Regions from separate parts of the Bradyrhizobium paxllaeri genome, predicted to be linked through region 2. Evidence: riboswitches for the same ligand, from Rfam matches in the RefSeq annotation. Region 2 holds a riboswitch; each other region holds the start of a gene.
The links. Region 2 has a riboswitch for cobalamin ahead of LMTR21_RS41190 (DUF1636 family protein). Riboswitches for the same ligand answer to the same signal wherever they lie in the genome.
Positions count from the first base shown of each region.

Region 1: it holds a riboswitch for cobalamin, as region 2 does, so the genes downstream of both, LMTR21_RS13380 (TonB-dependent receptor plug domain-containing protein) here and LMTR21_RS41190 (DUF1636 family protein) in region 2, are expected to answer to the same signal.
Region 3: it holds a riboswitch for cobalamin, as region 2 does, so the genes downstream of both, LMTR21_RS13405 (TonB-dependent receptor) here and LMTR21_RS41190 (DUF1636 family protein) in region 2, are expected to answer to the same signal.

Region 1 is NZ_CP042968.1:2,853,148-2,855,405, forward strand. Features, by position in the region: gene LMTR21_RS13380 (TonB-dependent receptor plug domain-containing protein) at 1-855, opposite strand, end outside; cobalamin riboswitch at 887-1,088, opposite strand; gene LMTR21_RS13385 (CbtA family protein) at 1,125-1,862, opposite strand; gene LMTR21_RS13390 (CbtB domain-containing protein) at 1,869-2,054, opposite strand; gene LMTR21_RS13395 (hypothetical protein) at 2,111-2,258, opposite strand, start outside.
Region 2 is NZ_CP042968.1:5,531,101-5,533,358, forward strand. Features, by position in the region: gene cobG (precorrin-3B synthase) at 1-240, opposite strand, end outside; gene LMTR21_RS41185 (cobaltochelatase subunit CobN) at 237-674, opposite strand; partial or broken gene LMTR21_RS41190 (DUF1636 family protein) at 723-1,058, opposite strand; cobalamin riboswitch at 1,148-1,364, opposite strand; partial or broken gene LMTR21_RS26385 (cob(I)yrinic acid a,c-diamide adenosyltransferase) at 1,404-1,712, shown strand.
Region 3 is NZ_CP042968.1:2,858,058-2,860,315, forward strand. Features, by position in the region: gene LMTR21_RS13405 (TonB-dependent receptor) at 1-1,238, opposite strand, end outside; cobalamin riboswitch at 1,346-1,540, opposite strand; gene LMTR21_RS13410 (LLM class flavin-dependent oxidoreductase) at 1,620-2,258, opposite strand, start outside.

The sequences.
Region 1 (2,258 bases), 2.7 Mb from region 2:
TTCTCCGGCATCATAGCCGATGCGCGCTGAACCGCCGACGCGATCGAATCCGTCGCGCTCGAGCGGGCCATACTTGGCTTCGAGTGAGGGGATGCGATAACCAAAACGCGAGAAGCCGTTGCTGTGTTGTCCGCCTCCGGCAACAGCGTATGACCACGGACCGGCGGAGCCGGTCACCGATCCGCTGCTGGCGGCGGTGCCATAGCTTCCGCCCTCGGTGCGGACGTTGAATTGGGCGGGGCCGCCGCCTTTCCTGGTGATGATGTTGACGACACCGCCGATCGCGTCCGAGCCGTAGAGCGCGCTTTGCGGCCCCTTCAACACCTCGATTCGCTCGATCGAGCTCGGCGTCAGCATCGCGAAGTCGAAATCGCCGCTGGCCGCGGTTGGATCGTTGACCCGAATGCCATCTATCATCACCAGAGTCTGACCGGTGTTGGCGCCGCGCATCCGGATGTTCGTCGTCGCGCCGGGGCCGCCGCTTTCGGTGATGTCGAGGCCCGGAACAGTTCGCAAGGCGTCGACCAGGGACCCCGGATTGGCAGTTGCGATCGTCTCCTTGTTGACGACGCTAACGGCGCTTCCTGTGCGGCTGAGCGGCTCCGGCGTTCGGTCTGGCGTGATCACCAATTCGGACGGCTGCGGGGGCGCGGAATCGGGCCTTGCCGGCACCGCCTGTCTCGTGCGCGCGGCATTGTCCGTTCGGCGAGCGGGCCTGGTCGGCCTGGCCGACGGCTTGGGTTCGACAACGACCTCTGGAAGTTTCTGCGGACCCGACTGGGCGATCGCCTCTACGGGAAGGCCAAACAGGCCAAATAACGCCGCGAAGCCCGCGGCAAACCTAGAAAACCACATGACCACCTTTCCTTCGACCCACCGTCGAACGAGTTGAGCTTGGTCATCGGCCGGTCTCCTGGCTCGCGGTCGTCTCCCGGTCCGCCTTCCCGAACCAATGCAGGTTCAGTGGCATGTTGGACCGAGAATGGCCGCTTACAGTTGCGGGGGCAGCTGCGGCATTGGGGGCGTTTCCCCGCACCGCATTCCCGTTTCACCTTCTACGCGAAGGCACCGATGACAGATGGAACGAAGCACAGGGCGATATCCGACGCAAGTATTGGCGTCGCTTACGACAAGGCTCCGGATGATCGTGCGGAGAACCTCTGAAAAAAAACACCGGTGAGGCAACCAAGCAACGCCCAGAACAGCAGGCTCGTCATGGTCACGGCAACCACGAACTGGTGCGAGAGTTCATCGGGAACGTCGCTATGCGCGCCGGGGTGCTGTGGCGCGCCGACGAGGTGCGGCAGGACGACCAGGCCAAATCCCAGTACGGTGGCCCAGGCGGCGCGATGCAGGAAAATGAGACCCATGCCGGCTGCGGTTGCCAGCGCGGTCATGGTCCACCAAAGCTGACGTGCGCCGAGCGCGGCGACCGGTGCGCCCGGGAGTTCGGGCGGCAATCCAAGCCCCGGCGCGGCGGTGAAGACCACAAAGCCGCTCAGGCCCCACAGCAATGCTTCGTGCCGGTCTACGCCGCCGCGCAAAGCATAGAAGCCCGCCAGTAGAAGCGAAAATCCAATTGCCGTGAGAATATTGGCGGCAGCGGTCAGGCTGTTGCGCTGCAATCCTTCCGCTGGTTTCCAGGCGGTCGGCTCATGTTCGTGAGAAGCGTGGTCGTGGGGCGCGTGCCCCTTGGCCGATTCGTCCGTCGGCTTGGCACCGGCTTCCGGCGCCTGGTGTTCGTAGGTTTCGGCTTTGAGGATCAGCGGGACGGTGCTGAAGTATTGCAGGACCGTGACCGCGGCACCGCCGATCAGTCCGCTCAAGACCGCGGAAAAGACAATCGAACGAAAAACCGACATCGCAGATCAGTGGCAGGGAAACGCATTCGAATGACGGACGTCATGCGCGGCGTTGTGGACGGCATCGATATGGGAAAAACCGACGAAGCCGACGATGAAGAGACCGAGAGCCATGGCAAGAGCAGCCTGGTAGACCACGCTCAGGTCATGACTGGGGATCGGCAAGCTGGCGGCGGTACGAGTCTGTTGCATGTCGGTTCTCCCAGGTAATAGGCGTTTCTAGCTGAAGCGAATGTCTTCCGCGACCCCTAATTGCCCATTTGTTCGATGATGTCGCGGCTGGTCAGGTGAAAATTGGCCTCGTGCGCAATTGCACTTCGCGCAATTTTGGCTCTCGCCGCGGCACGGAAGGCACGTTCCTGGTCGCGAAAGAAGGCCAGACAATCGTCAGGCTCC
Region 2 (2,258 bases):
TGAGAGTTCCTCGATCAAGGGCCGATGACCTTGATCACTGACACCCCTGATTTGCAGGTTGCCCCGGCTGGTCAGATCGATCAGGCCGTTGCCGTAGCGCTTGGACAGCGCCGCAATTCCCGCTGCCTGCTTCGGAGCCAGCCGGCCACCGTGCGGCCGGATGCGAACCACGAGCCCATCTCCCGACCGCATCGGCCGTAAGGCGCTGGGGCACCAGCCCTTGATCGCAACAGCGCTCATGAAGCCTCCCGCAGCGCGGCCGCAATCGAATTGCGCCGTGTCCTCCAGGGCGAAGCTTGATTCAAACGGGTGAAGCAAGTCTCGATCGCCGCAAGCGCCGCCGGATTCTCGCGCGCCATGAAAGTGCGCACGTTGTCGCTGCCAAGCATCGCGTCGTAATAGAGATCGAAGAGATGCGTGGGCACCGCATCGGCAAGATGTGCAAAGCTGGCCATATGCTCTAGCGTGGCAGCGATTTCCGCCGCGCCCTGAAAGCCGTGGCGCATCATGCCGGACATCCATTTCGGTTGGCCGCACGCGCACGCACAACGCGCGAAATTTCCTCGGTCAACGAGCGAGCACGCGGCTGATCGGGATGTGTCGCGTAGGTGGTAGAGCGATGGTGTGGCCGCGCCGAGGCGCGCCGCCGCGGCCGCAAGGCCCGCCTCATGCACGGCATAGTCTGCGGCGAGCAGCAGATCCGTTTCATGGTAATCGGTGAAAATGCGGGCAAGCGATTGTTTGCGGAAGATCTCCGGCCGGCTGCGCCACGGCACGACGCCGTCGGCCGCCGCCGCATAGGCCGCAGCACCGGCGATCACGTCCGGCGCGTTTATGTCGGACAGGCGGCCGCAGACGTAAGACCACTGTCCAGGCGCGCTGAGCGCGACCGAGCAACCCTGGCTACAAGCAGACAGGCATTCGACCGGAACCACGTGGACGTCTTCCGGCACGCCGGCGAGAATGGCGCTGTGCAGACGCGCGCCTGGCGTGATTTTGCCTTCTCTTACGGGTTGGTCGGCACGGCAGGTGATGCAGACATGAAGCGTGACGGTCATCGCCCTCCTCGATTTTTGGCGGAGGCGATGAGGCGCACGAACCGGAGACACTACGGTTCGTTGCCGTCGCGGAGCACCCCGTCCGCCGGTCCCAAGTCTCTGCGCTGGCAGGTCTCCCGGCTTGCGGAGCAGGTTTTCCCTTCGATCTCCACCTTCCCAACCCTTGACGGGTCAGTGGCTCCTAGAGATCTCTCCGGTCACGGTCGCGGGGGCGGCTGCGCTTCAGGTCCAAGCTTTGCGGCTAGAGCCCTATCGCATTCCCTCTTCGCCTGTCCTAGGACAGGAACCAACGCCACCCCACCATTTGCCCAAGCGTGCAGCTTGTCAAGCCATAGGAGCGTGCTCATGACTTCCGAACCTGATGCCGCTGAGGACGAAACTGTGACCTCTGAAGCCTCGCTGGACGCCCGCCATGCGGCCAAATGGCGAAGAAAAAAAGCAGCGCGCGACCGGATGATAGCCGCCAAGAGCGGTGAGAAGGGACTCATCATCGTCCATACCTGCGCGAGCAAAGGGAAATCCTCCTCGGCTCTCGGCATGATCATGCGGTGCGTTGCGCATGGCTTTCCCTGCGCCATGATGCAATTCATCAAAGGTGCGTGGGACACCGGCGAGCGCCCGCTGCTGACCGGACATTTTGGTGAATTGTGTCGCGCCAACTGGGAATATCGGCGATCGGCGAAGGAATTTACCACTCCACGATAGCGCCCAGGTTTCAACTTTCCATCCAGAGCCTTCATCGCGTGTCAACTCGTAGGTCAACAAATCAGGATGCTGACCGCGATGCATTTGATGCGAACCTGGCGATTGGCCGAAGCGCAACGTGGTAAATGCCATGCCTGTCCTTAGGAAAAAAGCTTTTCTGCCGGCCCACTATCGTTGCGGAATAATAGGCCGCTGACAGACATCAACTAATCCGATGGGCCGTTCTGGGACCTATCGATGGATTGGTGCGAGGACGCGGCGCCGACCCCTGAATTCATGGGCGTGAGTGAGATCAAATGCAAGATCTGCAAGCTGGCGCTCCTGCTCGCCAAAAAAAATGCCCGGCCCCCTTTTCGGCGGCCGGGCGGAAGTCAGTCTGGGGGGGAGCGACGCTGCTACACATCGCACCAGCTTCCGCCGGCAGAGGGAGGGTGCCGGCGGTTCATTTACGGCGAGGGCATTCGCCGTTAACTTTAGCCACGGGAAGGCCGATAT
Region 3 (2,258 bases), 2.7 Mb from region 2:
AGGACATGTCCGCGGAATTTCGCATCCATGCGATTGCCGACCTGCTGCTGATCGTGAAAAATCTCGATGTAACTGCTTCGATTGATCAGGCCGGTGGCGGGATTGTAGGCGTAACTTTCGACGTCCTTCCAGTGTCGCTTGGAGTTCAGATAGTAGAGTGTGTTCTGGATCGAGATGCCATCAGCGACCTGCCATTCGGTCTTCACCTGGTTCCAGCTATCCTGGTAGCGGATGTGGCTGTCGCTGACGTTGTAATTCTTGAAACGTAGCTGCTCATCGAGCTTGCCGTTGATCAGGGGCGTGCTGAAGTAACGCGACGGATTGCGATCACCATAGTCGGTAGACAGCGTCCAGGTGACGTCTTCGTTCTGCTTGATCTGGACCACGGCGTGAAGTGCGACATTCGAGGTGTTGTCACGATCGACCCAGCCGTCCGACATGTTGCCGGAGGCGGTGATCCGATAGGCGACGTCCTTGCTGACCGGACCGCCGCTATCCACGGCAATTCGCCGCGTCAGGTTGCTGTCCAGCGAGACCTCGGCCTGGTTGCGAGGGACCCACAATGGCAGTTTCGAAACCACATTGATGGCGCCGCCGACCGCGCCTGCGCCATACATCACCGACGCAGGGCCGCGCAGCACCTCGATGCGTTCGGTCGACCAGGTGTCGAACGGAAACGTCACCGTGCCGGCGCCGATATAAAGCTGGGTGCCGTCATACAGCGTCATCACAGACCCGAGGCCGGTGAAGCCGCGGGTATTGAACGAGACGCCGCCATTGCCGGGCGCCGGGCTCGCGGTGAAACCGGTGGCGTTTTGCGTCACCGCGTCGAGGATATTCTGCTGGCCGCGCTCGGCGATGGTTTCGGACGAGATCACCTCCACGCTGGCTGGTGTCTGCAGCCGCGTCAGGCCGAGCCGGCTGCCAGCCGTGCTGGTGCCGGTGAGGTTGAGCGTCGGTGCGGCGAAGGCCGGACCTGTCGGTGTGGCGACCGGTGTACCGGTGTTGGCGGCCACGCTGCGTTGCTGGCGAAGACGCGCGGCGTGGTTGGCATTGCCGCGTCGGACGCTGCGGGCATTCGGCGGCGTTGCCGAGGGCTGCACGACCACGGGGTCGAGCGTTTGGGTCGGCCTTCCGGATTGGGCCCAGCCATCGGCGGGAAAAAGCAGGCAGGAGAATGTAATCGAACCGAGAAGCGCGCGGCGGTGCCGCGGCGCGAAGATAGCATGGGAATTCATCAGTATGGCTCGCGATAACGTGGCACGTCACCGCGAACCAGTTTGGCCGCTGCCTCGAGGAGACGACGGCTCAACACCCACCAGAACACCCCGCCCAATGTGCTCGCGTGTGACCACGACTAACGGCAGGTCTCCTGGCTCGCGGGTCGTTACCCATCGCCGCCTTCCCAGGCCTGCAGGCCCAGTGGCATTTGGCGAAGGCTCACCGCTTACAGTTGCGGGGGCAGCCACGGCGTTGGGGAGACCCCGCACCGTATTCCCTTTTGATCTCCCGAAGGAGAACCGTCGCAATCACCATAATTTCATCTGGAAAGGGCTGTCAATCGCGCGCCTCCCCACGGCTGCAAAATCCGCGTGGCGCTTACTCTATAAGAGAGCGGCTCAACGCCATCCCAAGGCGGGTGCGACGTGAGTGAGAATTGCCTCGATGACATGGGCGTTGTACGCGACCCCGAGTTGATTGGGAACGGTCAGGAGGAGGGTATCGGCTTCGGCAATCGCCTCGTCCGTTTTTAGTTGCTCGATCAGCGCATCCGGCTCGGCAGCGTAACTGCGCCCGAAAATGGCCCGCGTCCTTTCGTCGATGAAACCGACTTGGTCTTCACCTTCGCCGCCGCGACCGAAATACGCGCGATCGCGGTCGTTCACGAGCGCGATGATGCTGCGGCTGACCGAGATCCGCGGCTCCCGTGCATGGCCGGCCTCTTTCCAGGCCGCACGGTAGGCCCGAATCTGAGCGGCCTGCTGGATGTGGAAGGCTTCTCCGGTCTCGTCGCTCTTGAGTGTCGAACTCTGCAAATTCATGCCGAGCTTTGCCGCCCAAATTGCCGTGGCATTCGAGCCGGCGCCCCACCAGATCCGCTCGCGAAGGCCTTCGGAATGCGGCTCGAGGCGCAGCAGCCCGGGCGGGTTGGGAAACATGGGCCGGGGATTGGGTTGCGCGAAACCCCGGCCGCGCAAGAGGTCGAGGAAGACTTCTGCGTGGCGCCGCCCCATGTCGGCATCGCTTTCGCCATCGGT